Regions from separate parts of the Paenibacillus sp. JNUCC31 genome, predicted to be linked through region 2. Evidence: riboswitches for the same ligand, from Rfam matches in the RefSeq annotation. Region 2 holds a riboswitch; the other holds the start of a gene.
What was found. Region 2 has a riboswitch for glycine ahead of sdaAB (L-serine ammonia-lyase, iron-sulfur-dependent subunit beta). Riboswitches for the same ligand answer to the same signal wherever they lie in the genome.
Positions count from the first base shown of each region.

Region 1: another riboswitch for glycine. It lies ahead of gcvT (glycine cleavage system aminomethyltransferase GcvT); the one in region 2 lies ahead of sdaAB (L-serine ammonia-lyase, iron-sulfur-dependent subunit beta).

Region 1 is NZ_CP062165.1:1,710,786-1,726,937, reverse strand. It holds gene gcvPB (aminomethyl-transferring glycine dehydrogenase subunit GcvPB) at 1-286, opposite strand, end outside; gene gcvPA (aminomethyl-transferring glycine dehydrogenase subunit GcvPA) at 391-1,746, opposite strand; gene gcvT (glycine cleavage system aminomethyltransferase GcvT) at 1,743-2,879, opposite strand; glycine riboswitch at 3,078-3,178, opposite strand; glycine riboswitch at 3,182-3,304, opposite strand; gene gcvH (glycine cleavage system protein GcvH) at 3,651-4,040, shown strand; gene JNUCC31_RS07290 (PTS mannitol transporter subunit IIBC) at 4,555-6,021, shown strand; gene JNUCC31_RS07285 (BglG family transcription antiterminator) at 6,021-8,126, shown strand; gene JNUCC31_RS07280 (PTS mannitol transporter subunit IIA) at 8,123-8,557, shown strand; gene JNUCC31_RS07275 (mannitol-1-phosphate 5-dehydrogenase) at 8,554-9,705, shown strand; gene JNUCC31_RS07270 (cysteine-rich CWC family protein) at 9,758-10,006, opposite strand; gene JNUCC31_RS07265 (endonuclease MutS2) at 10,101-12,110, opposite strand; gene JNUCC31_RS07260 (helix-turn-helix domain-containing protein) at 12,691-15,027, shown strand; gene JNUCC31_RS07255 (ABC transporter permease) at 15,311-16,152, shown strand, end outside.
Region 2 is NZ_CP062165.1:3,928,997-3,945,148, reverse strand. It holds gene JNUCC31_RS17135 (L-lactate dehydrogenase) at 1-426, shown strand, start outside; gene JNUCC31_RS17130 (PAS domain S-box protein) at 545-3,253, opposite strand; gene JNUCC31_RS17125 (ABC transporter permease) at 3,537-4,271, opposite strand; gene JNUCC31_RS17120 (ABC transporter permease) at 4,272-4,988, opposite strand; gene JNUCC31_RS17115 (ABC transporter ATP-binding protein) at 4,985-5,899, opposite strand; gene JNUCC31_RS17110 (HAMP domain-containing sensor histidine kinase) at 5,971-7,461, opposite strand; gene JNUCC31_RS17105 (response regulator transcription factor) at 7,488-8,171, opposite strand; gene JNUCC31_RS17100 (alpha-glycosidase) at 8,381-10,135, shown strand; gene sdaAA (L-serine ammonia-lyase, iron-sulfur-dependent, subunit alpha) at 10,273-11,217, opposite strand; gene sdaAB (L-serine ammonia-lyase, iron-sulfur-dependent subunit beta) at 11,207-11,896, opposite strand; glycine riboswitch at 12,008-12,147, opposite strand; glycine riboswitch at 12,152-12,274, opposite strand; gene pstB (phosphate ABC transporter ATP-binding protein PstB) at 12,761-13,516, opposite strand; gene pstA (phosphate ABC transporter permease PstA) at 13,529-14,416, opposite strand; gene pstC (phosphate ABC transporter permease subunit PstC) at 14,419-15,327, opposite strand; gene JNUCC31_RS17070 (phosphate ABC transporter substrate-binding protein) at 15,470-16,152, opposite strand, start outside.

The DNA.
Region 1 (16,152 bases), 2.2 Mb from region 2:
CATTAATCTTCGGATTATATTTCATCGTACAAGAGCCAAGTGGATAGAATCCGTTATCTACCCCGAAGTTGCGACGGGAGAGGGCAGTGTAGTGACGAATGACGTCCACTTCAAAAACCTCAGGCAACGCTGCTGCTTCCGACCGCAGCATTTCCCGGGGAATCAGCGAATCGACAGCTTGCCGGGGAACGTCACATTCTGGCAAGGAATACGCGACCCGACCCAGACTGCTGAGTTCAAAGATCAATGATTGCTCCGGTGCTGGAGAGGCAGCTTGGGCAGAGATGTTCGTAACTGTTTCAGTTTGGCCCGAAGTGGAGACTGAGGTTACTGTTTCCGAGTGGCCTGTTGCTGAAGTTGTCGTCGTTGTCTTTGTTGTCGTTTCTTGAGTCACAGCGATCCCTCCATTACACGTGCGAATTCGTCGATCTCTTCCTTGCTGCGTCGTTCAGTAACGGCGATGAGCATATGTCCGGCGAGCTCTGGATAATCGCGTCCAAGCTCATAGCCGCCAATGTAACCTGCATCGAGCAATTTCAGTTGCAGGGCATCCACATTCGTTCCTTCAGGCAGTTGGACAACAAACTCATTGAAGGTAGGTGCAGTAAACGTAAGAGAAACCCCTGGAATTGCGGTAAGCGTGTTAAGGGCATAATGACTCTTTTGCAAATTCAAATCAGCGACGTCGATCATGCCTTGTTTACCCATAATGGACATATAGACAGAGGCGCTCAGCGCGAGTAAAGCCTGGTTGGAACAGATGTTGGACGTCGCCTTTTCACGGCGAATATGCTGTTCCCGTGCTTGCAGCGTGAGTACAAAGCCACGCTTGCCGTTGCGGTCCGTGGTCTGGCCTACAATTCGGCCAGGAATCCGGCGCATATGAGCCTGGGATACGGCAAAATATCCGCATGTTGGACCGCCGAGTGAAGCGGCGATGCCAAGAGGCTGCGCGTCGCCAACGACGATGTCAGCACCCAGCTTGCCTGGGGCTTCCAGCAGACCCAGCGACAGCGGGTTGGCACTGACCACGAGCAGACCCTTGTGCGCATGCGCCAGGTCTGCGGCCTGTTTTACATTTTCCACGGCGCCGAAGAAGTTCGGGCTCTGAATCATAACGGCTGCGGTGTCATCGGACACGGCAGCTTGCAGGGCATCCCAGTCTGTTACACCATTTTGGTACCCGATCTCAACAATCTCCAAATTGAGGCCGTGTGCATAAGCTTGCAATACCTGACGGGATTCGGGGTGCACGGTACGCGATACAATCAGCTGTTTGCGGCGGGTTGCCGCTGCGGCCAGATTGCCTGCTTCCGCAAATGCAGTTGCACCATCGTACATGCTGGCATTGGCTACAGCCATGCCTGTTAACTCACAGATGTAAGATTGAAACTCGAAAATCGCCTGCAATTCTCCTTGGCTGATCTCGGGTTGATAGGGCGTATAGGCAGTGTAGAACTCGGAACGGGAAATGACATGATTAATGACAGAGGGCACGTGGTGATCGTAAATGCCTGCGCCCAGGAAGCTGGCGTGTGTCTCGAAGTTGGCATTCGCTCCCGCCTGCTTCGACATATGACGTGTCAGTGCATATTCATCGAGTTTGGAGGAAACAGGCAGTTCGCCCTGATAGCGAATCTCCTGTGGAATGTCATGGAACAGATCCTCCATCGTTTCCACACCGATGGTTGCCAACATGGCACTCTGATCCTGCTCAGTCATGGGAATGTAGCGGTGCTTGCTCATGCTTGATCAGCTCCTTGAGTAGGTGTCTTTGGTGCACGTGTCCGTTTATGAAAAGGGGTCTTCACAACCTCGGCTTTCAATTTCTTGCCGCGAATCTCAATCTCCAGTGGGGTACCCAGTGCAGCATATTTGCTGTCAATCAAGGCCAGCCCCAGATTGCGTTTCAGCGTAGGCGATTGGGTGCCTGTAGTCACTTCACCAATCTGTGCGCCTTCGGCGTAAATCGGATAATGGGGGCGGGGAATGCCGCGCTCCAGTACTTCGATACCGACCAGCTTGCGGACAGGCCCGTCATTTTTTTGTCGCAATAAGGCTTCATGTCCGATAAAAGGTTCGGCATTCAGCTTCACAAACATGCCCACACCAGCCTCCAGCGGCGAAATGGTTGCAGACAATTCCTGCCCATACAGGGGAAGCTTGGCTTCAAAGCGCAGCGTATCCCGGGCACCCAGTCCTGCCGGGACAAGTCCATGACCTTCTCCCGCCTGCATCAATCCATTCCAGACCGCAGCGGCCTGTTCGGCAGGAACATAGAGCTCAAAGCCGTCTTCACCGGTATATCCGGTGCGGGATAACAGCAATGTAACCCCACATACCTCCGCATTCAACACAAAACGGAAGGGCTCTATCGAAGACACATCGGTATCTGTCACCGTCCCGAGAATGTCCACTGCTAGCGGACCTTGCAGAGCAAGGAGCGCCGTCTGATTTGAATCATTGGTCATTGTTACGCCTGGCATCATGTGCTGCTGCAGCCATGCCCAGTCCTTGTCGATGTTGGAGGCGTTAACCACTAGCATATAATGCTGGTCTTTCAGTTTATAGATCAGCAGATCATCGACCACGCCGCCATCCGGATAACACATTAACGTGTATTGGGCTTGACCGGTAACGAGTGTTGTTACATCATTGGTGGTCATGTGCTGTAGAAAAGCTTCCGCGTGTTCCCCTTGGACAGTGAATTCACCCATGTGGGATACATCAAACAGTCCGGCACGTTCTCGCACCGCTTCATGTTCTTTCTGAATTCCGCTGAATTGTACCGGGAGCTCCCAGCCGCCAAAATCAATGCATCGTACGCCTTCATATTGCTGATAGAGTGGAAAGAGTGGGGTTCTAAGCAAATCGGACATCCAATCACCTCGTTATGGGCCGTCAACCGGCCGAGTGTATAACCGTGGAGCAATGAATCTGGCATCAACTTTTATTATAAAAGTAAGGTGAAGACGCTATAGGCAGTGCCGCTCTATAACCTGTTTTCGTTTTTTTTGGGAAAAAGGAAAAGGACAGGCCAAAGAATAGGCATGCCAGAAGCACGCTGTATTCTTAGGCTCTGTCCTTGGTACCTGAGAGTTACCCCGCCGCATGATGCAGCAGGTTTCCCCTTGGGTGATCGTAACGCCCACACAGGGCGAATAGATGCTCTCCAGAGTTGCGTCCCGTAAAAGTCCTTTTGCCTGAGAGATTCACCTCCGCTTGTCGGTGGTTTACTCCTTCGGCGTTACCGCATGTACACCCTGATTCGGGTGTCAAGGGTAATCTCTCCCTTTACATTCATCCGCGGGCATTGCATAGACCAATAAACACATTTACTACTCTCATTAAAGCCTGAATCGACTATTGATGTCAAGAACGATATCATAGAAATTGAGAAAAAATCCGAATGATATTATTAATTTAAATTATAATGTTCGTATATTTTTAAAGAGTGCGCTTACTTTTCTAATATTCACCATTATATGTAGGGAGTGTTCATTTGAGTTACAGGCATATAAGAAAGAAAATCAAATAATTTGTAAGGTATCTTGACATTTGATTGGGAAATATCATACGCTATGTTCTGGGAAAAAGGTTAAGGTCAAAGAAGCGCATGCACTCATTAATGAAAAGCGAGGCGGATATCGATGAGCGAATTGAAAAGTGATTTCCTGTACAGTGAAGAGCACGAATGGGTGCAGACCGTAGGGGAGGATACCGTACGTATTGGCATTACCGAGTTCGCGCAGCATCAGCTGGGTGACATTGTGTTTGTTGAATTGCCTGACCTTGAATCGGATGTAAAGGCAGAAGACAGCATTGGAACGATTGAATCCGTCAAAACCGTTTCGGATTTGTTTTCTCCTGTAAGTGGAACCATTGTGGCTGTGAATGACGCATTGCAGGATTCCCCGGAGCTAGTTAATAACTCTCCATATGAGGAAGGCTGGATGATTGAGATCCGTGTTGAGGGCGATCTGACAGCAGCACTGTCCACATTGATGAATGCGGACGCATATCGTAAACACACGGAATAATATTATTTTACATTATTTTACGATTCCAGGGTGAAGAGCTAAGCTAGAGCTTGATACGAACGCCCGTTTAACGTGAAAAGAGTAATCCATTGAAATATGTGCAGTTAGTGATACTGATGATTTGACCATAGTTTAGGCGCAATTGCTTCATCTGAAACAGGATGAGCAGTTGCGCCTTTTTTCCGTTATTCGCGCAGCATGGGCGTGGCATATATTTACATTTTACACGTCATTAAAATGGGGTTATTCGTGGGAATGATACATGAAAGGGAATATGACAGATTCATTTCAGCTAAAAGGATAAATCAATCGGACAAACCTTCAAATTTAAATCTTGTCATCAACGTTCATGACGGAAGTAGGTTTTCATTTCGTTGTGGAAGATACCGTTTTCATTTACGATATGTTTGTGAAATGAAGATTTATTTCAGATTTATACCTTGTTCGTCTGGATCATCATCATTGTCAAAAATTCAGTAGAATGAAGGTTTAATATGTTGAGGAGGTTTTCGATATGAGTTCAGTGGACGCAAAATCCGAAAAAAGCGGAGGAATACGGGTCGGCGTTCAGAAGTTTGGACGTTTCCTGAGCGGTATGGTTATGCCGAACATGGGTGCATTTATCGCCTGGGGTCTGATTACGGCATTGTTCATTCCAAAAGGATGGTTCCCTAACGCAGATTTTGCATTGCTGGTTGATCCAATGATCAAATATTTGCTGCCTTTGTTGATCGGTTACACAGGCGGTACCATGGTACACGGCCAACGTGGTGGTGTAGTCGGTGCGATTATGACCATCGGGGTGATTGTGGGCAGTGACATTCCGATGTTTCTTGGTGCCATGATTGCCGGACCATTGGGAGCCTGGGTCATTAAGAAATTTGACAAGGCTGTCGAGGGCAAAATCAAATCCGGATTTGAGATGCTGGTTAACAACTTCTCCGCTGGTATTATTGGTGGGATTTTGGCCCTTCTGGCCCTTAAAGGCATCGGTCCTTTCGTTGAAGCAATTAGCAAGGTGTTATCGGCCGGGGTAGAAACCTTGATGAATGCCGGTCTTCTCCCGCTGGTCAATCTGATCATTGAGCCAGGAAAAGTATTATTCCTGAACAATGCCATCAACCATGGGATTTTGACACCGATTGGTACAGATCAAGCAAGAGAACTGGGTCAATCCGTTTTATTCATGCTTGAATCCAATCCAGGACCTGGACTCGGCATTTTGCTGGCCTACTGCTTCTTTGGTCGGGGGTCAGCTAAATCTTCTGCTCCAGGTGCTGTAATTATCCATTTCTTTGGCGGGATTCACGAGATTTATTTTCCTTACATTCTGATGAGACCGATACTGATTCTGGCTGCGATGGCTGGTGGTGTAGCAGGTACATTGACCTTCATGCTGACAGGAGCTGGTTTGGTTTCAGCACCGTCACCGGGAAGTATTATTGCCTACTCGTTGTTAACACCTAAGGGTGGATATCTTGGCATGCTGGCAGGGGTAGCTGTAGCTGCGATTATCTCCTTCCTTGTGGCATCCGTACTGCTCAAAACAGGTAAACAGAAGGACGACGAAGATCTGGATAGTGCTTCTAACCGTATGAAGGATATGAAAAACCAGGGCAAAACGGGTAACCTCACCGTTGATAAAGACAATCGGGAAGCTGACCGTGCAGCCGATATTGCTTCTTCGGCAGTAAAAACGGATATCAATAAAATTGTATTCTCCTGTGATGCAGGTATGGGTTCGAGTGCCATGGGAGCTTCGATTCTGCGGAAGAAAATGAAGGCAGCCGGTGTGGATGTCGCTGTAACCAACACGGCAATCAGTGAAATTCCGCAAGATGCCGACATTGTCATCACACAGAAAACATTGACAGAGCGGGCCAAAACGGTGGCTCCAAATGCAGAGCATATTTCCATCGATAACTTCCTGAAGAGTCCTGAATATGAGGCACTGGTGGAGCGCCTCAAATCCGACTCCTGATGAGCAATATTACAAGGAGACAGCGTGAAATCGTGGAGTTCCTGCTGGAGCACCCGCATGAGGTAACTGCTGGCGAAATAGCTGTTGCGGTCAAAGTGAGTACCCGTACCGTACATCGGGAGTTGCAGATGATTGAACAGTGGCTTGAGCCCCTTGGCATGAAATTGGAAAAAAAATCGGGAACCGGGGTCCGAATCGATCCCGGTTCCGATGATCTGGCTGTATTGCGACAACAACTTGAGCTGAACGAATATGTGGAGTTTACGCCCGAAGAGCGTAAACTCTTCATGCTTTGTATTCTGCTGGATGAAGCTGAGCCTGTGAAGTTGCTAGCACTGGCCTCAGATCTGAAGGTTACTGTGTCTACGGCAAGCAATGATCTGGATGACCTTGAACCACGTATTCTCCAGGCGGGATTGAAGCTGGTTCGCAGGCGCGGATATGGGGTCAAGATCAATGGAAGCGAAATAGCACATCGCATGGCTATATCTGCGCTCGCTCTTGAATACTTGGATGAATCCGATCTGTTCGGAAGACATGTGGAGCAGGGAGTCTCCAAGGTAAACAGCAAACTTCTGGGAATGATAGGGCATAAGGATGTACTTACAATAGAAAATGCGTTGTGGCAACCGGATATCGATTGGTTAGAAAATATCCCGGAGCGGCAATACATGAAGCTGTTGATTCAATTGTCCGTAGCGGTTGTTCGTATCCGCAAAGGCTTTGGCATTGGGCGGAGTCTTCATCAGGACAATAAGAACGGCGGATATCTGCTGGATGGCGAGAAGAAGGTACCGGAATACTTGGCTTCCCGCTTGTGCGGTGTTCTGTCTGCCCAGCTTGGACTTGAGTTTGCCAAAGAGGAACAGGCCTATTTTCACAGGTTGCTGATTGAAATTGAGCAATCAATTCATTCCTCGCGTCTGCTGCCTATAGACGATTTGGTCTTACTCGATATGGTTCGTTCCCTCACAGATCGGATGCAGGAGAAGACCCATTATTTGTTCCATGAGGATCGTCTGCTCCGTGAAGGTCTGATTGCCCATATGGAGCCGGTGCTGGAACGCATGGAGGGACGTCAGCACATCCGTAATCCATTGCTTCAGCAAATCCGCAAGGATTATGAATCATTGTTTGAGGATGTGAAAGAAGCGGTCCAACTGGCTTGGCCCAATACGGATGTGCCAGATGAGGAGATTGGATTTCTGGTGATGCACTTCGGTGCTTCCATTGAACGGCTGCGGGTACTAAAGCGTGAAGTCAGGGCTGTCGTCGTCTGTACCAGCGGGATCGGATCTTCACGGATGTTATCGAGCCGTCTGTCCAAGGAAATTCCCGAAATTCGAATTGTGGACAGCGTGTCATGGTATGAAGCAGCTCGTATACCGAAGGCGGAATATGATCTGGTTCTCTCTACAGTCGATCTGCCAATGGATAAACATCAATACTACAAGGTAAGCCCACTGCTGACAGCAGAAGAGAGTGAACGCTTAAGGCATTTCATCAGGACAACGACGCTTCAGCGGGAACATAGTCCCCCACCTGAAGCGGTTTCAAGGACAACAGGCCGTATCGCCGATCCGGTTGGACTGGAGGCTACACTGATTGAAATCGTGCAGATTATTGGTAAATTTCAGGTGTTCCCGCTGGATAATCAGGAGATTGGATTTTATGAAACGGCCAACGCCATGTGCAACGTGTTGCATCAATCCGGTGTGTTGAATAACCCAGAAGAGATTGCCAGGCTGCTGGAGGAGCGTGAAGCAGTTGGAAGCCAGAAAATTCCGGGGACTTCGCTCGCGCTGTTCCATACACGCAGTGATGGCATTTACAGGCCTTCGATCACGCTCTTCCAGTTGTCAGAGCCGCTTCTGCGTACCCCCGAAGACCCGGCAGGTGTCAGTCACGTGCTCTTGATGCTTGGGCCCAGAGAGTTGTCCAAGGAAAGCTTGGAGGTACTAAGTGAGATCAGTGCGCTGCTGTTACAGGAAGAAATGATTGCATTACTTGAAAAAGGGAACCGGGATGATCTTATTCATTATTTATCCCGAGAGCTTGCGGGATTTTACCGCAGCAAAATCGAAATTGGAGGTATACAAACATGAGTGTGTTAACGAAAGATAAAGTCATCATGAATGCAACGGCTCAGGACAAATATGAAGCGATTCGCATGGCAGGTCAGATTTTGAAAGACGCAGGTCATATCACCGCTGAATACATTGACAAAATGCTGGAGCGTGAAGAAATTGTCTCCACGTATGTCGGAAATGGACTTGCAATTCCACACGGCACGAAGGAATCCAAATCCTTTATCCTGTCCACAGGTATATCGGTGATCCAGTTCCCGCAGGGTGTTGATTTTGGGGAAGAAAAAGCATATATGGTGATCGGTATCGCCGCTCAGGGCGGGGAACATATGGAGATTTTGACCAGCATTGCAGTGATCTGTGCGGAGGAAGAGAATATGGAAGCACTGCGTCAGGCCAAAACTGCCGAAGAAGTCATCACCATTTTGGAAAGTGAAATGGAACTATGAAGGCCCTTCACTTTGGAGCAGGTAACATTGGACGTGGCTTCATCGGTTTGATCCTGTCCCGTGCAGGATACAAGGTAGTATTCTCGGACGTTAATCAGGAGCTGGTTACGGCTTTACAGCAGCGCGGAGAGTACACCGTTGAACTGGCTAACGAGGCCAAGGATCTGGAGAACGTCACTGGTGTGAGCGCAATCGATGGAACCAATCTGGATACCGTTGCTCAAAATGTTGCAGAAGCTGAACTGATCACAACCGCAGTGGGTGTAGGCATACTGAAACATATTGCTCCCGGTATAGCCAAAGGTCTTACGGCCAGACTGGGGACGGGGGATGTCTTCGAGCCTCTTCACATTATTGCCTGTGAAAATGCAATCGGAGCCAGCACTCAGTTGAAAGAACATGTATATGGCTTGCTGGATGAGCATATCCGCAAACTTGCTGATCAGTACGTATACTTTCCAGATTCAGCCGTAGACCGGATTGTACCGATTCAGCATCATGAAGATCCGTTGCATGTACAGGTAGAGCCTTTCTATGAATGGGTCGTTGACCGTTCACAAATGGCTCCTGCGTTCAAACCGGTTGAGGGTGTAATGTATGTTGATGATCTGGAGCCTTATATCGAACGGAAGCTGTTTACCGTAAATACTGGACACTGTATTGCCGCCTATATTGGATATGAGAACGGGTTTGATACAATTCAGAAGGCTATTGCCGATGAAAAAGTCAAATCTATTGTATATGGGGCCTTGCAGGAAACCGGGGCAGTTTTGGTGAAGCGTTTTGGATTCAATGCGGATGATCACCAGCTGTACATTGCCAAAATATTGGAGCGCTTCGTTAACCCGCATCTGACGGATGAGGTAACTCGTGTAGGACGTTCACCGCTGCGGAAATTGTCCCCGAATGACCGCCTGGTTCGTCCGGCTCTCCAGGCTTACGAGTATGGAACGGAGACAACGCATCTGGCGATGGGAATGGCAGCTGCCTGCAAGTTTGATATTCCCGAAGACCCGGAAGCGGTGGAACTTCAGACTACGATCCAGCAAAAAGGGATTGAAGCAGCACTTAGCCAGTATACGTCCATGGAAGAGAGCCATCCTGTACTGAAGCAGGCTGTAGAGCACTATCATCAAATGAAAAAGTAACAATGTTCATTCCAATACAACGTAATATGGACAGAGGAAGAGCCTCACAGGGTTAACTGTGGGGCTCTTCTTCTTGTTCTGCTTTCTTTTTATACGTATCCAGACATGTCTTACATATACAGAACTTCCTGCGTTGTTCTGCTGGAATGCGGTCAAATACCCCTTCTGGGAACACGGCTTCGTTACACCAGCATTCTGAGTGAGGACGGCCTGCTGCATAGGAACAGCCATTAGCTTCACCGCATAAAGGACATACAAGGACTTCTGGTGTCACCTTCTTTGTATCTTGCTCAATAGACATACGGGTCTTCCTTCCCCCTTGTGAATAGTTAACCACTAACGATCGATAGGCTAATTACTGTATACTGACTCAACCTATTATACCAATCCTATGATTATTCTTCAGGAGGCAATTCAATCTTCAGTCCTTCCACATGTTTGCGACCCATCAGTTTTCGTTTCTTTCGGTTTTCCTTGGTCTCCAGCACAATGTCGAGGTCATAGTCGTCGCCTGGATAAAGTTCCTGTGCGGATATATGCAGAGTCAGGCGTTTTTTGTGAATTTTGACTTTACGTCCTCGCAGCATAACTCCGATGTTGCCACGACTGTCCTCCAGATCACAGACGATTCCTGACTGGTTCAGATAGGCTGCATACACGCGATCTCCTTTACGGAATGCTTTGGCAGGGGAAGTGGGTTCTAATGTTTCAGACCTATCGGATTGCTTTCTTGTTCCAGTTTGTGCGGACGGGTTGACAGATTTCACTGTGTTCCTTGTTTTATTTAAGTGCTCTTGTTCCATTGTGCTGCTTCTTGGCGATGGCGCAGAGTTCACAATGGGCACGGATGGAGTGAGGTTGGGAGACACATGTCGCGAGACACCCTGATCTGAAACGACTTTGGAGCGTTCTATAATGCGCTGTGGCATTCCCAACTTCAACGCGATGGAATAGGCGTAACTTTCCCCAGCTTCTCCAATTCGCAATCGATAAAGAGGCTGGAGCGAGACCGTATCGAATTCCATTCGTGCATTCTCAAAACCCGGCGTAGCAGCCGCAAAATGTTTAATTTCACCAAAATGGGTTGTGGCAACCACTGTAGCTCCAAGGTGATGCAGTTCCTCCAGCATGGCGATGGAGAGGCCTACTCCCTCACCGGGGTCCGTGCCGGAAGCCATCTCATCAATAAGCACAAGCGTTGATGAATCGGCTTGCTCCAGGATGCCGATCATATTGCGAATATGAGCGGAGAAGGTACTGAGTGCTTGCTCCAGACTCTGTCCATCGCCGATATCAACGGCAACCTCGCGATATACCGCCATCTCGCCACCTTCAGAAACAGGCACCAGCAGACCGGATTGCATCATGAGGGTGAGCAGGCCCAATGTTTTGAGGGCGACCGTTTTGCCGCCTGTATTCGGCCCTGTAATGATGAGGGAGGAATAGGTGTGACCGATTGCAAAATCAAGCGGAACCATGGATGCGCCCATGAACGGATGGCGGGCATTCTGTATCCGAACCCTTCCATTGGCATTTACGTGTACAATACGACCGTCCATCGTCGCTGCATATTTCGCTTTGGCAAACAGGAAATCCAGAATACCTATCGTTTCAGTATTTAGCGCAATTTCACGATGATAGGACTCTGCCAGAGAGGTCAAGTCACCTAAAATTTTCATTTCCTCTCGTGATTCCTCGGCTTGAAGGGAAGCCAGTTCCATCTGCAAACCTACTAATTCAGCGGGTTCAATATATACGGTCTGACCGCTTCCTGATTCATCCAGCACACTGCCTTTAACGAGCTTGCGGAACTCCTTCTTAATGGGAAGCACGGTTCTTCCACCGCGCTGGCTAATGACATTTTCCTGCATGATGGAGCGGTGTTTGCTTACCAGAGAATCCAGCTTGCGTTTCATGCGTTCTTCATTTACTGTCATTTTTTTGCGGATGCGAACCAATTCTTTGCTGGCCTGATCCTGTATGCGTCCACTGTGGATGCAGCGTTCAATTTCGCTTAACAGGGATTCCATTCCCATCATTGATGCAGCATAACGGCTGACTGTGGGAGCAGCTTCGGACTTCGCTTCCATGTACTTCATAAGCTGTACACAGCTGCGCAGAAATTGGGAGAGATGGCTGAAATCACGTTCACTAAATAAATAACCGGTACCGAGCAGGTCCATAATGGTTTCCATCCCTTCCAGTGAAGGAATAGGAACACTGGCGCCAAAGCGAATCAAAGCTGCGGCTTCAGCCGTCTCTTCCAGACGGATTTCAATCAGACGTGCATCAAGCATCGGTCTCATTTCTCTTGCGTAACGTTTGCCCAAATAGGATGTGGCACAGGCTGCAAGATTTTTTTGGATTTGGGGGTAACCCAGACTGTTTAGCGTGTTTTCATTCATTCTTGATCTCTCCTTGAGAATTAAAATGGAAGTACGGTTAAAGCGATGGAACATATTCCTGGAAAAACGCAAAAAGGGCGGAGAATGAACAAACGTCATTCTCCGCCCTTAACGTAGGGGAAAGCAGGGCCCATTACAGGTCTATACAAAAAAATCCACGCTGAACACAGCGCGGAAATAGACCCGGACACGTACAATCCCGGAGGCGATTTATGATATCCGCTGTTCTTAACTAAGTACAGGGGTTACGGCGCATCATGAAACACACGTATGCCATAAGGCACAAGTGAATCGAAGGCCAAACTCCTGAATATGAAACTTGGTTAGTTAAGAACGCTCACCGACATCAAAATCTCTCCTTTGATTGAGGAATATGCAACCAATATAAACTGGAAATAACCTTTAAGTCAACCTTCAAGAATAAATAGTGGACTTGAATAACAATGGGTTTTAAAATAACAATAGTAAATTAATCCAATGAAAGCGATATTATACAACCTTTTTGCATTGCACCGGAAGTCCATTCCGAAAGCGTTCTCGCTTAAATAATGCAAAATACATACAAAGGAGGATGCTCTTTTTGCCTAAATACTTGCTGCGTCTGCTTTGTTTTACCATGATCCTTGGAGCCCTTCCGGTGATTGTGATTGGTTCAGTCTCGTATTCGATTGCTTCGCGTGACATTGAACAGAAGGTGCGTGAGAGTAATCTGCAGATTTTGCATCAGACCCAAATGCGGGTAGAGCAAGTATTGCGCAGCCTGCAATTGTCGTCCATCCAATATGTGAATTCTCCATTGGTATTACAAGCGATGAAGAAACCGCTGGACAGCAGCGAATTTCAGGAAATACGTGATCTGACGTCCGGATTCAACAATCTGCAGGCGGTTACCAATATCGATCAGGCTTATCTCGTCAATCTGGATGAAGATTGGGTCGTTTCAATGCGATCATTTGGAAAAGTGGATGATTTCAGTATCCGGGACCGCATTGGCTCCTATTTAAAATATACAAACAGCTTGTTCTGGGTCACTCAAAATAGGAGCTCAGCCAAAGAAAGTGTTCCGGTTTCTGCCGGAATGGGTGAAGCAGCACAGGAACCCCCGCCTACTCTTATATCATCGGACAATGTGGTGAGCATGGTGTTCAAAATCCCGATGGTGCCTACTAATGTGAAACCTAAGGGTCTACTCGTGATCGATCTTGCGGATGCGGAGCTTAGCACATTTCTAAGTCGAAATCCGAATTCTGGTGATATGTATGTGCTCGATCGGGACCAGAAGTATTTTCTGAATGATATGGAACAAGACGGGAAATACGATATGCTCAATCAGGAAATTCATGAGAAAGTGGAGACGACGGGTCTAGCGGAGGGATTCTTCAACGCTGAGGTGGAGGGAAGTCAGGTTGCGGTTAGTTACAGAAAGTCGCCGCTCAATGGCTGGTTATATGTCTCAGTGGTGTCCCTGGGGCAGATTACCGCTCAGTCGCAAAAAATTGCATTGGTTACAGGAGTGGCTACACTGATCATGTTATGTATGACGGGACTGGTCGCCATCTACGGCAGTCGACGGATGTATTCTCCGATATCTAGACTGCTGCAGTTTACCAAGGGACTGGATTCCCCATTGGCCCCGTCAGGACGCCGTCAGGATGAATTTATCTACATCGAAGAGCGATTAACGACCTTATTCAGCTCGGAAAAAACGATGCGCGAGCAAATGAAGGGTCAGCATGTTCATTTGCAGGAATTCTTTATGACCAAACTGCTAACAGGCAAAATATCGGAAGAGGACTTCAGATATCAGGGAGAGCTGTATGATTTCCCGACATCATGGTCACGGTTAGGGGTGCTCACGCTTCAAATCGATACCCTTGAAGGGACAAGGTATGAAGAGCAGGACCGGGACCTGCTGTTGTTCGCGTTAAACAATATGGTCGGTGAACTGCTGCCTTCGGATATTCGATTTGCCCCTGTCATGATTGATGACGCCCAGGTTACGATACTTGCATCGGTGGTGGTTGATGAAGTACAGCTCAAAGAATGGATGCATACCCAGGCTGAATTGATCCGTGAGCGGGTTGTAACCTATCTCAATCTGCCTGTAAGTATCGGCATTAGCCGCTCCTATGCAGAGATAGGAGATTCACCAAGAGCTTATCAGGAAAGCCGGGAGGCCCTTCAGGGCAGGGTAAGTCTGGGCAGTCGCATTATTTTGCATTACGAGGATATTCAACCGCGAGGTCAGACGGAGGCAGCGTTATATACACAGCTCAGGATGATTGAAGATCAGTTGGCTTCAGCGCTCAAGCAAGGAGACGAGGAGAAAACCAATGCATACTTTACACAATATCTGGGTCTGCTCGCAGACAAGAAGCTGCATTTTAGCGAGTACCCCGTGATTATGGTTCAACTGTTATCCCGTGTGTATCAGCTCGTTCAGGAGCAAGGAGGAGATGTCGCTGAAGTATTGGGCGAGAAAGCATCCATGGCACGGCTGCTGAAGTTGTCCACACTGGATGAGATGACGAATTGGTTCCGCAAATGTTTATTTCAACCTGTCATTCGATACTGGCGCGAGCAGGAAGAATCACAATATCTGAACATTGCCCGACGCATGATACGACTGATCGAGGAACGGTATGATCGCGAATTATCGCTGGAAGCCTGCGCTGAAGAACTGAATTTTCATCCGGTCTATCTGAGCCGTGTGTTCAAGAAGGAAGCCGGAGTAAACTTTACCGAATACCTCGCACAGTACCGTATGGAAAAAGCGAAGACCTGGCTGCAGACAACGAATCTGAAAATATCAGAGATTGCCGAGAAACTCAATTACACGAACCCTACCGCTTTTATTCGCACATTTCGTAAAATTACAGGAACCACTCCCGGAAAATATCGGGAACAGCAGCGATAAACGAAAGGCCTGCTCTGCCTGCTATGGCAGGCAGGTTTTTCTTTGTTCCTGGCGATGCTTCGTTGCATCAATGGAACAGAGTTAAGACAGGAGTATCGGGGTTAAATGCGGTTCATCGATGAGTGTTAACCGATTTCGATAATGCCCAGAAACCTTGCTGCATAAGGGAAAACAGGAAGCTAAAACGAGACGATAGCCAGTTATCCGTTTATCCTCCACAATAAAGACATGAATCCAGGAAGTGATATTTTGTAATCGTTTCCAAAGTGGGGAGGAAGACACTATGAAAGCCGAAACGGCGGCTCGGACACGGCCCGCTACCCGCAGTGACAAAAACTTGCTGTGGAGGGACATCATCAAAAACCGGTGGCTCTACATTATGTTGATACCGGGTGTGCTTTACTTTGTTATTTTCAAATACATACCCATGTATGGCATTACGATGGCTTTTCAGGATTACACGCCTTACAAGGGCATTCTGGGCAGTGACTGGGTAGGGTTCAAACACTTCCAGCGTTTCTTCGGAGAACCACAGTTCTGGACCTTATTCCGGAATACATTTTTACTGGCAATCTATAACATGGTGTTCTTCTTCCCGCTGCCCATTGTGCTAGCGCTCATGATGAATGAAGTTCGCCGCGAACGGTTCAAACGATTTGTACAGACTCTTGTATATGTTCCGCATTTTGTTTCCTGGGTCGTTGTGGTTGGTGTGTTCTACATGCTGTTCACAACTGAAGGCGGTGCCATTAACGAATTGCTCTACAGCCTAACGGGACAAAAAGTAGCTTTCCTGCTTGAGCCTGGCTGGTTCCGAACGATGATTGTTGGACAATCCATCTGGAAAGAGGTAGGTTGGGGAACCATTATTTTCCTGGCGGCCCTGTCCGGTGTAGACACACAGCTCTATGAAGCTGCGCGGATGGATGGCGCCAATCGCTGGCGTCAGACCTGGCACATTACGCTGCCTGCCATTCGCAGTACGATCATTATTTTGCTTATTCTGCGTCTGGGCAACTTCCTGGATACAGGCTTTGAACAGATCTTCCTGATGCTGACACCGACGAACCGGGATGTGGGTGAGGTATTCGATACCTATGTCTACACCAAAGGTCTCACACAGGC
Region 2 (16,152 bases):
GAGCACGGAGAATCCCAATTCGTGGCATGGTCGCATGTGACCATCGGTGGCAAACCGATCATGCATATTATGGAGCAGCACAAAGAACGTTTTAAACATCTGGATCTGGAGGATATCGCTCGCAAGACGAAAGATGCCGGGTGGGAAATCTTCACACGTAAAGGTTCCACTCAATTCGGAATTGGTAATGCACTCGCACATATTACCCGTTCAATTCTTAATGATGAGCATAAAATCATTGCCGTCTCTGCGATTCTGGATGGAGAGTATGGACAGAGCAACGTCTGTGCCGGTGTACCAGCCATTATCGGCGGGAATGGAATTCAGGAGATCATCGAATTGAATCTGGATACGGCTGAACGTGAGAAATTCGATCGTTCCTGTGAAGTACTGTCAGGCAACATTAATCGCCTAACCTTGGTATGATCCATCCCTTCTGCTAATTAAATAATCCTAAACATCAATAAGCCAATGAGCTCCCGAGGCGGGAGCCTATTGGCTTATTGATTGCATGTTTGCCTATAATATACCCGCTCACTACTGCTCAACTTGGTGCAAGCTGGGGTTCATCTGTCGGCCCCCACTGTTGAAGCACCCGTTTCAATTCACTCAGCATGACCGGTTTGCTAATGAAGTCACGCATCCCAATCTCCAAACAGGCTTCCTTGTCTTCACGTTTGGCATTACCCGTAACCGCTATAATAGCCGGTATCCGCTCCTGCGGAATCAATCGGTGTACAAGATCTGTCGCTTTGAGCCCATCCATGACAGGCATCTGGAGATCCATCAATACGATGTCATAGGTATTCTGCGAAATGGCTTCGATAGCCTCGACCCCATTCGTGCACACATCAGCTTGGTAACCAAGCTTCTCCAGATACTCTGTGAGAATTTTTCGATTAACCGGATGATCTTCGGCAACCAGGATACGCATCGCTACCTTATCGCCCTGGCGTGTACGATCATGGCTGAACTGGCGTGCAGTCTTCTCCGCAGATACATCTACACTTGTCGCAGGCACTGCGAAGCGGAAGGTCGAACCTTTCCCCTCCTCACTTTCCACACTGATACTGCCACCCATAATTTCTACGAGCCGCTTCGATATGACCAGCCCAAGACCGGTACCCCCATACTTGCGGTTAATAACCGGGTGCAGTTGAGAGAATGACTGGAATAGCTGATCCAGCTTATCCTCTGGAATACCAATTCCCGTATCCTTTACTGCAAAGTCCAGCAAACTCGTTTCCGGACGGCTGCCGTGAATGATATCAACCGCGACATCAATACTGCCCTGATTCGTAAACTTCAAGGCATTACTGACCAGATTGACGAGAATCTGCCGAATACGCATCGCGTCACCCACCATAAATTCAGGAATGTCCGGATTGAGACGATACCGTATCTTCAATTGTTTTTCTTCTGCTCCAGGCGAGAACAGTTCCGCTACCTGCTCCAACATCTTGCGTAACGAGAATGGTTCGAAGGCTAGAGCCATTTTGCCAGACTCCAGCTTGCTGAAATCCAGGATATCATTCAGAATGTTCAACAATGCATCGCCGCTCTCACGGATGATCTCAGCATATTCACGCTGTTCCTCCGATAGATCGGTGCCGATTAACAATTCTGTCATGCCTACAATTCCATTCATCGGTGTACGAATCTCGTGACTGACCATGGACAGAAATTCCGACTTGGCCTGTGCCGCAAGTTCGGCCGTCTCCTTGGCGCGCATAATTTCACGATCGCCTGTCACATCATTAAACACGATAACGGCGCCCTGGATCTGACCCTCATCGATGATCGGTGTAACCTGATATTCCACCAGGAAGCTTGTTCCGTCTTTACGCCAGAACACATCCTCCTTAACCGTACGGCACTGCCCATCCATCACCGTCATCTGAATAGGACATTCTTTTTTGGGAAAGTAACTGCCATCTGCACGTGAATGGTGGATGATGGGATGTGAGCTTTTGCCAATAAACTCTTCTACTGTATAACCGAACATGGATGCCGCAGCCGGGTTCATGAATCGGGTAATCCCCTCTGCATCCAATCCATAGATTCCCTCTGTAACCGAGTTAAGAATCAGCGCATGCTGCTTGCTAAGCTCCTGAATCTGCTCCGTATAGTCCTTACGCTCCGTAATATCGGACAAAATCCCATACACACCCACGAGTTCCTGATCCACAATAATGGGGACATTAATGATGGATACATCAATCTTTCGGCCGCGGGCATTCACGATCCTTGTTTCATAATGCTGGGGTTTACCCTGTTTGACCAGTTCAAAATAAGCTTTTCCGGCGTGAACTTCACTCTGATCCAGATGAGAAAGAAAGGACTGACCCATCAATTGGCTTCGAGGGATGTCCAGCATTTTTACCAAATTGCGGTTCACTGCGTTGTAATTCCCTACCAGATCCAACGAGTAGACCGCAGCCGGATTGTGCTCAAATAAGGATTTGTAACGCTGGCGACTCTCCCGCAGACGTCTTTCTGCATCCTTGTGCTGTGTAATGTCACGACTGATACTTACGATCTGTGTGCCCTTGTGCAACTCTCCGGCCACTGGCTTCGCCAATGTTTCCATCCAGATGTAGTGCCCCTTCTTGTGCAGCACACGCATCTTGCAGCCATTCCCGCTCAATGACAATTCCTGTAACACGGGGTAATCCTCCGGGTGACAGTAATCCCTCAGAAACCTTCCTGTCACCTCTTCTGGACGATATCCGAGCAACGGATAGACAGAAGGGGAAACGTATAACAGCTTACCGTCCAGGGAGGTTGTAGTAATGAGGTCCTGAGCATGGTCAGCCAGCATCTGATACTTCTCCTGCGTTTCCTGCAATTTACGTTCCACTTCTACCATCTCGGTTACGTCCCTGGCGATACCGTATATCCCAACGATCTCTTCTTGCTCCGTTATGGGCACATAGGTAATCTCGGCATGTTTGAGAGAACCATCTCTATGATAAAATGTGATCGAATTACTAACTGAATGTCCAGCCAGTACCTCACGAATATATTCTTTTCGTAACTCCTCACTCTCAGGGGGACAGATCCCCACTCGATTCATCCGACGGAGTTCTTCAAATGTATACCCTGAAATCCGCTCAATAGAGGGATTGGCATCAATATAATTTCCATGGATGTCCATCACATATATGGCATCCGGGTGGTTAAAAAACAGTGATCGGTAAGAACTCCCCTCAGAAATAATGCGCTTCAGAGTTTCCGTTTTATTAATATCCAAGGCTTACCCCTCTTTTCTTTAGCCTTCAATCCATATAACACCGGATCATAATAACTTCCGGAAGAATAGGCTTACCCTCGAATAACCAGGTTAAGCGGGATAGAAACACCTTTTTATATTTTACCAGATTCCAATTCAATTTTGCTTACAAGCTCCTCACCAAATCCCGTTAAAACGACAAAAAATCCCCTCTAGTGACACATGCCGTCATTCATGATGACATATGCCTTTTCTTTGTAGAAGGGAAGTTTTGTATGCGAGTTTATGGATGGTTTCTTGTCACTCAAATTTCTTTTTTTCTAAAATATAAAACGCCGATAAGCATGAAGAGTACAGCACTGCCTCCAACTACCGTCAGCATGGTCTCGAGTGGAACATTGTAAGCTCCAAATCCCTCGCCTTCCATCGGCGTCATTAAGATCATTGGCTGCGCCCAAGGGTAATACGGGCCAAAAGTGACCGAGTTGACGATCAGAATATTGGGTACTGTCAACGCAAAATTCAATGCCAGCGGCGCCGCAAAGCTGCTCCATACCAAGGAAACAAACATCTGCAGAGCAGCAAGCGGCAAACAGGCGAACAAGCCCAACAACAACTTCTCTGCAAGGAATCCCCATGGAACAGGAGCTGTCAACCCCTGAAGCTGACCAGCAAGCAAAATGGAACCCAGCAACAATAGTTGCGTCCCCGCCAGAAGAAGCAGCACGATTGTCAGTTTGCCGGCATATACGCCTGTACGGGTGAGCGGCAAGACCAGCATCTGTTTCCAGCCTCCTCCTGCATGTTCGAAGCGGCAGACAAAGGAAGTAAATACACCAGTCAGAATCGGCAACAACAATAAACCATGCAGGAAGACCATTGTTGTCATCAATACACGCCAATTCCCGGAGGGGGTGGATAACAGCCCAATAAGCAGCGCAATTAAGGGACTCAGCAGGATCAGAAGCCACACGGGAGACTTGCCCATTTTCAGCCGCTCAGCGGACAAAATCCGGAAATAGGTTGTGGCAAAGCTCATTCAGGCCACATCCTTCCGGCTGAAGTGAATCATACCCAGCAACATGATCAGCAAGCCCATACCTATACCCATACCTGCATACATCCATGAATGGGGTCCATTCCAGGCCATTTGTGCCCAAGCAAGCGGGAAGTACGGTGAGATACTGAGCGAGAACATCCCCATCACGGCGAGAATAATGCCCAGGGTTACGGGAAGTGCCTGATTTTTGGTGACCATCGTGAGCCATAGCTCCAATGACAATACAGGAAGCGCCCCGGCCAAAGGCAGCAGCCCCAGTCTGATGGTATCCGTCCATGGTATCTCACTGGCATCGAATCCGAGCACGAGCCCCAGACCTACCACCCCCACCGTTAACAATAAAGAGGAGACGATAAGCAAGATGCAAGCCAGCATGAATTTTGCCAGATACACGGCAGTTCTCGGAATGGGTAATGCCAGAAGCTGTTTCCATGATCCCTGCTCATGTTCAACATTGGCAATCATTGAACTAAGAATAGTCGCCCCCAACATCAAAGCGAGGGGTACAAACACAACCACATTGTTCAATAAGCCGCCCCACAGATTATCCCCATACTGCTGTTTCAGATAATCCAGACGTAATCCGAAGTTCAACGCCTGCATCGCTGTCAGCCCAATGGGCGCCAGAAACACGAGGAACCAGATACCTTTGCCGCGGATTTTGAGCCAATCGGACGATAATGCTCGGCCTGTCATACGTTCGCCCCCTCACCGATGACCCGCATGAACAGGTCTTCCAGTGATTGACGATGCTCTTCCACGCGATAGACCGCGTGATCCTGCTCGACCAGTCGGCGTACCAGCAAGGCGATTGCACTATTATCCATATAAGGGAACGTCAGGGCTGCTCCTTGCCGCTCGCCGAACTGCCCTTGCTCCCTTGCAAGCTTCATCGCCTCTTCCGGCTCGGATACGGTTAGTCGAATGGAGCTGCCTGTCTGGCTATGCAGATTCGCGATGGTATCCTGAAGCACCATCTTGCCCTCACGAATAATGCCGACACGGCTTGCCATCTGCTCCACTTCACTCAGCAAATGGCTGGAAACGAGGACCGTGATGCCATGTTCCAGTGGCATGCGTTTGATTAGTTCCCGAATCTCCTGAATTCCCGCAGGATCGAGTCCATTCGTGGGCTCGTCCAAGATAAGCAATTCCGGTTCGCCCAACAATGCACTGGCAATACCCAGACGCTGCTTCATGCCAAGAGAGTATCCTTTCACCGAGCGTTTCGCGTCGCGGGTCAGATCGACAATGGAGAGCACTTCGTCAATCCTCGATTTGGGTACATTGATAATCCGGCGCAGGGCTTCCAGGTTCTCCACCGCGTTCAGGTGTCCGTAATACGATGGATATTCAACCAAGGAACCTACACGCCGCAGAATATCCATGCGATCTTTGCGGATATCTTTGTCGAATATACGGATGACTCCTTTGGTTGGCTTGATTAAGCCAAGAAGCATGCGAATCGTTGTTGTCTTTCCGGCACCGTTGGGACCCAGGAAGCCGTAAATATCTCCCTTTTTAATATGCAAGTCAAGCTCACGGACCGCCGCACGATCCCGATAAGTTTTCCATAAATTAGCGGTTTGAATAATGTTATTACTCACTGTTAATCACCTCGGATAACATCGTAACCTTCCAAGGTTAAAACGGAGTTCTTTCCAAGTTTAAGTTTAGTTTAAAAATAGATATAGATACGGACCCCTTCCGGTGAGCTATCCAGCCGCTTGCGCAGTCCCATTTCTCGAATCAACAGATCCACAATGGATAAGCCCAGGCCTGTTCCTTTGGTATCGGAATCCTCCTGGAGTCCAGGTCCCCGATCTTGAATAACAAGAGCAACTCTTCCTTGAACCACACTTGTCGATATGCCGATATATTTTCCGCAGGCTGCATGACGAATCACATTCTGAAACAGGTTATCGAGAACACGGCGCATGCCCTGCTCATCGACCTGCCAGATTAATGGTTCTTCCGGCAGATCAATATCAATCTCATATTGTTCTTTCTCCCAAACGGGGTACCAAGCCGCTGCGGCCTCCCTGACAATTCGCAGGATGTCCTTCTGTTCCAGCTTCAGAGTATATTTCCCACTGGCGAGCAGGTTATAAGACAACATGTTATCAATGAGTCCGCTCAAGTCATCCATTTTGGCTTCCATCCGGCGCAATGAATTGTCCGCAGTTGCGCTTAGCGGCTCTTTGTGAAGTGAATGCATGTGTCCACGAATTACAGTCAGCGGCGTACGCAGATCATGCGACAGTCCCGCAACCAGACGTTTGCGCAACTGTTCTTCCTCCCGTTCCCGGTGACGGCTGTCTGTCAACTGATACACCATTGCATTGAATGATTCTTCCAACTGTCCGATCTCGTCGGATCTGAGAATGTCCACAGGAAGCGGAATGCCTTCTTTGCCCGGAGTCATCATTGCCGTCTGCAGCCGAATGAGTCGCTTGCGAATTCGCGCAAAGAACAGGATCGACATGACGATGAACAACAGGAGGATGATCATCATCAAGACGCCCAAATACAAGAGTTCCATGGGCCAATTATTCTGCGATTTTTCCAACAGATACCGGGGTACCTCAATTACCATAAAGCCCTGACCCTTGTCCTCGTTGTCGCCTCCCACAAATGAAACCACCGTAAGTGGATCACGATAGGAGGCTTCCTTCATAAATTCGAGGGCAGAGTTTGCATCCCATAAGTCAGGAATTCGGGTCACTGCCGCATTCTTGTCATTCCGTGCCCACTTCAACGTGGTTACCGTTATTCCGGCCTGCGTTGACTCCGTTACGTTAACGTCTTCCCCTCCGAGTATATATGCCGTTTCGCCCTTCTTGTTCACATAATACATTGACGATTTTGGATATTTACCGTGTAGCTGTTCCAATCGTTTATGAATCTCTTCCGGTGTAGCCCCATGTAGTTCCTTGGACTCCCTGGACCACAAGTTGCTGATTTTCGTAGAGTCCCCATAGGGGGCTGTATTCTCTATATTGGTATTGTTCACCACCACAACGTAAATGATGGATGTGAGCGGAAGAACAACCGGAACAAATAAAACCGCCGCCAGGATCAGCAACATATAACGGGACATCAGGGACCTTCCAAAGCGCAGCTTACGTTTCCCTGCCGGAATTCGGTCCTTACGCCCTTCTCCCTTCATCCTCTCTCGTTCTCCGGATCTCCACCTCATGGCTTCTTCACGCGGTACCCTACACCGCGGATCGTTTGAATGATGGCAGGGTTCGCCGGATCAAGCTCCAGCTTCTCGCGCAAATGTCGAATATGTACCATTAGTGTCTTGTCCCCGTCGAGATAAGGCTCATTCCAAACAGCCTCGTAGATCTGTTCTTTTGTGCGAATCATGCCCATATGCCTGAGCAGATAGGCGAAGATATGAAATTGTTTGCCTGATAAAATAATCTCTTCCCCGGTTTCCTCATTGACGATCCGATGGTCCTTCTCATAGATGGACAGATGATCCAGCTTTACGACGGTTTCGGACGAGACATCCGTTCCCGCCTTCCGCAGTTGCACTTCAATTCGGGCAGCGAGTTCATCAGGATGAAACGGCTTGGTTACATAATCATCGGCAAAATCGAGCCCATGCAGCTTGTCGTCAATGGACGTTCTGGCCGAGAGCATGACGATGGGCACAGAAGGATGTTCCTTTTTGAGCCGCTGCCCGACTGTAAATCCATCCAGCCCCGGCAGCATGACATCCAGAATAATCAGCGAACAGCCTCCGGCGGCTTCACCCGCGCCCTCTCCACTTCCGAGCCATATGACCTCATAACCACGTTCCTCCAGGTCAGCTCTGACCCATGTCGCAATTTCCGTATCGTCTTCAATGTATAACAATTTTGTTTTCATGCGTAAATTCGTTTCCTTTCTGCACCCTTTGGGTTAATTATATATCTAAACATAATGGAGTAAGCTGTATGTATGAACGAAGCGATGCACCGTACAACGGGGACTCCGTTACTTTTATTTGTATTATACCTTAATCTCCAGATTCAGAAATATCATGTCATGAGGTCCATGAAGTACATACAAAGGGTATATACGGGAGGAATTTCAACATGCTGCTGGAAGCCATCTATCATCAACCCAAGCGAAACTGGGCGTACGCCTACGACAAGGATACCGTTCGTCTGCGTCTGCGCGCCAAAAAGAATGATCTCACCGAAGTCTACGCCATGACGGGTGACAAATACGCATGGGACAATACCAAAGAACTGATTCCTTTAGCCAAGTTCGCATCTGACTCCATGTTTGATTATTACGAGGGTGAAATAAAGCCACCATATCATCGCCTGAAGTACTCTTTTTTGCTAAAAAGTGGAGACGAGCAGATCTGGATGTCCGAAACGGATTTTCAGGAACATGAACCTGACGATCCCGGGCAAATGTTTCAGTTCCCGTATATTCATCCGGGTGCTGTTTTTACACCACCTGCTTGGGTGAAAGATGCTGTTTTCTATCAGATCTTCCCCGAGCGGTTTGCCAATGGCAATCCTGAACTTAATCCGGAGAATGTCGAACCTTGGGGCGGCGAACCTACACCGTTTAATTTCTTCGGCGGTGACCTCCAGGGTGTGATGGATCATTTGGACTATCTTAGCGAGCTGGGCATTAACGCTATATATTTTACCCCCATCTTCGCAGCAACTACCAACCATAAGTATGATACCGAGGATTATCTGCGGGTAGGTCAGCATTTCGGTGATGCAGACACGGTCAAACGACTGGTCAAGCTGTGTCATGAACGTGGCATCCGGGTGCTCCTGGACGCGGTATTCAATCATTCAGGGAAGACGTTTGCGCCATTTGTGGACGTGCAGGAGAACGGGGAGAAGTCCAAGTACAAGGATTGGTTCCATGTGCATGAATTTCCGCTGGATGTGAAGGATGGCATCCCTACCTATGAGACCTTTGGATTTGAGCCTCACATGCCGAAGCTGAACACGGAAAATCCCGAGGTGAAGGACTATCTGCTCAAGGTTGCCGAGTATTGGATTAAGGAAGTGGGTATGGACGGCTGGCGACTGGATGTCGCGGATGAGGTGGATGATGCATTCTGGCGTGACTTCCGCCGAGTGGTGAAAGCTGCAAATCCGGATGCGTACATTCTCGGGGAGATATGGAATGAATCCTCAGCCTGGCTGCAAGGTGACCAGTTCGATGCCTCCATGAACTATCCGTTTACCGATGCCGTGAATGGTTTCTTTGTGAGAAATAAAATGAATGCCGAGACGTTCGCGGACTCTATCGGCCGACAATTGTCACGTTATCCGCTGCAGGCGAGCGAAGTGGCCTTCAACCTGCTGGACAGCCACGATACACCGAGGCTGCTCACGCTATGTGAAGGTGACCAGCGCAAGATGAAGTTGGCAGCGCTGTTCCAGTTCACTTACCTGGGCACACCGTGTATCTATTACGGGGACGAGATTGGGCTGGATGGCGGCGCTGATCCGGGATGCCGGAAATGCATGGAGTGGGACGAAGCGAAGCAGGACCGCGAGTTGTTCACCTTTTATCAGCAGCTCATTGCACTTCGCCATGCTCATCCTGCCCTGCGCGCAGAAGGCCGCGTTCGATTCCTGCAGGCCCGTGCCGAAGGAAGCCAGCTGGTCCTGGAACGGCAAAGTGACGAGGAACGCATTCTGATCTTGTTCAATCGCTCGGAAGAAACGGCTATCGTCGAGCTGGAAGCGGGTAACAGGGAATGGAAGGAATTATTTGGAGAGAATTATCGTACAGCGAAGGAAGAGGGTATTCTGGCGGTCGAGCTGCCCGCATATGGATACGCTGTGCTAAGTTCGAATCCCGTGTAATACGATAAATAAGCGCTACAGAGACCTGTAACGGATCTGTTGAGCGCTTATTTGGCGTTAAGGATCGATCATTGGAACAGTCACAGTTTAACATCAGGATTTTTGTTGCGAAACTCATTCTGACGCGTTTAAGGAGATTATGCCTTAGCTTCTGGTTCATTTTCACCAGGAGACTCAGACTCAGACTCAGGTTCTGCACGCTTCGCCTTCGGTTTGGCCAGCTTTTCCATCATTTTCCGTCCTGTTGGCGTTTGAGCGAGCCCGCCTTGAGCCGTTTCACGGTGCCTGCTTGGCATCGCACTGCCCACTTCAAGCATGACATCTATAACTTCGTCTGACGGAATGGCACTGCGCACCCCGGCTAGTGCCATATCGGCCGCAGCCAGCGCGGTTACCGCACCGAGTCCGTTACGGACGATGCACGGGATCTCCACGAGGCCCGCAACCGGATCGCAGATGAGGCCCAGTGTATTTTTTAACGCGAGACCTACCGCATGGACAACCTGCTCTGGTGTACCTCCTCGTAGTTCAACCATGGCACCCGCAGCCATGCCGATTGCTGAACCTACTTCCGCCTGACAGCCGCCTTCCGCACCGGAAATAAACGAGTTGTTGGCAATAACATATCCAATCGCACCAGCACAGAACAGACCGTTTACCAAATGCTCGTCACTCCAGCCAAACCGCTCCTGGGAACTGATAAACACACCTGGAATAATGCCGCAGGAGCCCGCTGTCGGTGTCGCTACGATCCGGCCCATGGAGGCATTCACTTCAGATACACACAGGGCATACGCCATAGCTAATGCAGAAGCATCTCCAGAGCAAGTCTCACCTTGGCGAATGTACTCGGCCATTTTTTTGCCGTCTCCGCCAGTCAAGCCGCTTCGTGATGTCGTATCTTCTGTCAGTCCTTTGTGTACAGCTTCCTTCATCACCTGATAGTAATCCGACATCTGCTGCACAACACCCGCTCTTGGAGTATTGGTTTCCTGAACCTGCTCTTCGATCATCAGTTCGGCAATGGTTTTGGACTCCGCTGTACAGATGGTATTCAGTTCATGTAGATGTTTAAACCGCATCCGGCTCCACTCCTCTCTTCAAATCGATGACGCGAATTTCAAGTACATGGTCCAGCGATCGCAGACGATTCAACATCTCGGGATTTGGCACACCATCCATCTCCATCGCAGTCAAGGCTTCACCATCCCTGGCTTTCCGATCAACTTGCATATACCCGATGTTCACACCTGACGAGCTGATTGTGGACGTTACCGAAGCGAGAACCCCAGCTTTGTCTGAATGACGCAGAACAAGCGTCGGAAACTCTCCGCTGATCTGTACCCGGAAATCATTCAAGGCATGAACCGATACACTGCCACCACCAATGGATGCACCGATTAAAGAACATTTGCGCTCCCCATGCCACAATTCAATCTTGACCGTATTCGGATGGGGAGCTGGCAGACCGCTTGTGAAAAACTCAACCTCCATGCCCGCTTCCTCAGCATATTGCTCTGCATCCGGGATACGCGGATCGTCGGTGACATAATCAAGCAGACCACCGATCAACGCGAGATCCGTGCCGTGCCCCTGATACGTATCGGCAAACGAGCCGTACAGAGTAAGCCGGGCCCGTTCTGGCGTGCATCCCAGCCACTGACGGGCAATTCGTCCCAATCGTGCCGCTCCAGCCGTATGTGAACTTGATGGCCCTGTCATCGACGGGCCAATAATTGAAAAAACGTCTTTAAAACGCATCGCAAACCCTCCATTTATAATCGTCATTTTCATCCAGACCTACGCCCATAATGTTCCTTTATTACTGAATGATGACATCAAAAAAGGACAGAAGAAGGCTATGAGCCCTCTCTCTGTCCTCGATACCTGAGAGTTTCATGATAAGAAGCACGTTAGATGCCTTCCCTGTATTTCACAGGTGACGCACCTTGCAAACCCTTGCCGCTTGATCATATACCCCTTGGGTGGCGCAGTTCGCGCACTCTCCAGAGTTGCGTCCAACGATGGTACATTTACCTGAGAGATTAACTGCTGCGCCGGGTGCGCAGCAGCTTGCTCCTTCGGTGCCTGAATGCCAGCCATAACTCAGCCTGCCCAGGTCTCTCCCGCTCGCTATCATTCGCTTGTATGGAACCATTCTGATCTTGTACCAGAACGATAATTGAAGTTTTGACTACTTTCTCATTAAGATTAATCGACCGGAAGATCAGTGTCAACAAACTTAACGATTTCTTTGTTAATCTTTACTTTTTTCCATTTTACACACAGGAAAAATCAACAAATTGTAAACTTTCATCACATGAATGTGTTAATGCGTTTCATCCCGAAAGCGCATACATTATGATTGTTTTATTTTCGATGAGCCATATCTGTGGTTAGTACTATTTATGTTACGATCCACAGAACGGTTCGGGTATTCATCGCCTTCTTTGTATCAAATTAGAGTGGTACGTGCGAATATCGTAGCATGATTGTTTTTATTATGGAAAACTATTCCATATGAAGGATCATACAAAAAAGCATAACCCCCAAACGATCTCGCCCGGGAGTTACGCTTCCTTCTATCTCTATAAATCTATCTCATACTCTATCCCAATATAACAGTTAACCGAAACGTCCCATAATATATTCCTGCGTCAGACGGTTGTCCGGGTTGGTAAAAATATGCTCCGTATCCCCATGCTCAATCATGTTTCCCAGGTAAAAATAGGCCGTATAATCCGAGATGCGTGCCGCCTGCTGCATGTTATGGGTAACAATCACGATCCGCAGCTCTTTCTTGAGCTCCGAGATCAGTTCCTCAACCTTGCCCGTGGATACCGGGTCAAGCGCAGATGCCGGTTCGTCGAGCAGCAAAATTTGCGGCTCAACTGACAATGCGCGGGCGATGCAGAGCCGCTGCTGCTGTCCGCCCGAGAGGGCCAGGGCTGACTCATTCAGTCTGTCCTTGACCTCATCCCAGAGCGCAGCGCGGCGCAAGCTTTTTTCCACAATCTCATCCAGTGCCTTCTTACTCTTGATACCGCGGTAGCGGGGGCCAAACGCGATATTGTTGTAGATGGACTTGTGGAAAGGGTTAGGCTTCTGCCACACCATGCCAATCTTCTGGCGCAGCTTGATTACATCTGTGCCGGGTTCATTCAGATCATTGCCATCCATCCAGATATGTCCCTCCGTGCGGGAACCGGCAATCTCGTCGTTCATCCGGTTGAGCGACCGCAGGAATGTGGATTTCCCACAGCCGGAAGGCCCGATGAGCGCCGTCACACTCGCTTCGGGAAACGTCAGGCTAATCTGCTTCACTGCCTGGAAATGCCCATAATATATGCTTAACTGTTCCGTACCGAAAGGTATGGCCATGTTGGTTCCTCCTTATTTCGAAGCTGTCATGCGGCGGTAAACCACCCGACCGATCCAGCGTGCACTCAGATTGAACGCCAGGACGAGAAGTACAAGCACGGCTGAAGCGCCAGCTGCTATCTCTTTGGAATCCGGGCCAATGCCTTCACTGTTCACTTTCCAGATGTGCACGGCCAGTGTCTCTGCCGGACGCAGTGGATTGATTGGTGATCTTGGGCTCGTTGGATTCCAATCCGTGAAGTCGAGCGGAGGACTACTCATACCCGCCGTGAACATCAGGGCTGCTGCCTCACCGAAGATCCGGCCCGATGCCAGAATCGTACCTGTAATTAAGCTGGGCAAAGCCACAGGCAACAGAATGGAAGTGATAATCTTCCATTTGGACAATCCAAGTGCAAGACCCGCTTCCTTCTGCTCTTTCGGTACGGCTCGGAACGCTTGCTCCGTTGTACGCACCATCAGTGGAAGGTTAAATATGGCAAGAGCCATGGCACCCGATAACAGGGAGAAGCCCAGACCAAATGTATTAACGATCAGCAAAAGTCCGAACAAACCAATAACGATGGACGGGAAGGAAGATAACACTTCGACCACCAGACGAATAAAGCTTGTAATCCGGCCCGGCTTAGCGTACTCAGCCATATAAATACCGCCACCCCATCCAAGCGGAATAGTAATAATCAAGGTCAGAACAAGCAGGAAGATCGAGTTAAACAGCTGCGGGCCGATCCCGCCGCCGCCCTTGAGCAACTGTGGTGCACTGGTCAGGAAGTGCCAGTTAATCTGACCAATCCCCCGTATCAGAATGAAGCCGAGCAAGCCGAGCAGAAGAACAACAATGAACAGGGCCAGCACAACGATAACCGAAGTTGCAATTTTATCTACCGTTTTAGCCTTCATTTTCATACCCGGTTCCTCCTTTCAAGCAGGCGAACCAGAATGACGAAGACAAAGGTCATCACCAGCAGGACAAGCGCCATACTCCACAGTGCATTGTTATGAACAGAACCCATCGTGGTGTTACCCATACTCAGGGTAATTACACTTGTTAACGTTGATGCCGATTCGAGTAAGGATGTCGGTACATGCGGTGCATTCCCGATGACCATCTGTACAGCAAGGGCTTCACCAAATGCGCGAGCCATACCCAGTACAATCCCTGTCAGCAAGGCAGGCAGAACGGTCGGAATAATGACCCGATAGATCGTTTGCCAGCGAGTCGCACCCAAGGCGTAGGAAGATTCACGAAGACCTTTAGGCAAGGCAGACAATGCATCCGCCATAATACTGGTTACGGTAGGCAGAATCATAACAGACAGAACCAGACATCCGGCTGCAATCCCGACGCCGGCTCCACCAAAGATACTGCGCAGCAAAGGCACGATCACACTTAGTCCGATAAAACCGTACACAACGGAAGGTATACCTGACAAAAGCTCAATCGCAGGCTGCAATATTTTTTTACCTTTACCTGGTACGATCTCCGTCATAAAGAGCGCAGCACACAGGCTAAGCGGACTTGCAATCAGTGCTGCGAGAAATGTTGTTATGAATGAACCTGTAATGAACGGTAACGCCCCATAGGCAGCGGGTTCGCCCGCCGGATTCCACGTTTTACCGGATAAAAACTCACTCAAACTTACGCCATCCTGGAAAAAGGTCGACAACCCTTTGGACGCTACAAAATAAACGATGGAAAACATGACAACGATCAGGAAAACGACACAAATCGACGTATAGATTCGTCCCGTCCACTCTTCCCAGTAATGCTTTTCTCTCAAGGGCCGGCGCGATTTCAACTTGTTGTTCATTACCGTTCCCCCTTCGGTCTGTTCCATAACAACCATCCTTCTATAGTAGAATTCATGCAAAATATGGGATAAATCCAGAGCAAACCGCGCAAAGAGGCAGGACCTGGGTCCGCCTCTCTCGCTGTATGCGCAAGTTCAAAGATTATTTCGTCACAGTGCCTGCTGCATCACGTTTTACTTTCATGCCGGATACCGGGATGTAACCAAGCTCAGTCACGTCTTTTTGCTGAATTTCATCACTCAGGATGTAATCGAGGAATGCTTTTGTTGCTGCGTCAGGGTCACCCTTGGTGTACATGTGCTCGTAAGCCCATACTGGATAAGTTCCTGCTTCTACGTTCTCAACCGTCGCTTCTACACCTTCGTATTTCAACACTTGCAGGCTGTCATCCAGGTAGGACAGAGCCAGATAACCAATAGCTCCCGGAGTTTCAGCTACCAGCTTCTTAACTGTACCGGAGGAATCTTCCTGAATCGAACCTTGGATATCTTCTACTTTTGTGCCCAGTGCAAAGTTCTCAAATGTTGCACGAGTACCGGAGCTGCTAGGACGGTTTACGATAACGATCGCTTGATCCTTACCGCCAACATCTTTCCAGTTCGTAATTTTACCGGAGAAAATGTCGATCAGTTGTTGCTTCGTCAAGTCTTGTACACCTGCATCTTTGTTGCTTACAGGAGCGATTGCTACTACAGCCACTTGGTGATCTTTCAGTTCGCTCACTTTTGCTGCATCGTCGATTTTCTCTTCTGCAAATACGTCAGAGTTACCGATTGTAGCTTGTCCGTCGGATACTTGTGTCAGACCCGTACCACTACCGCCGC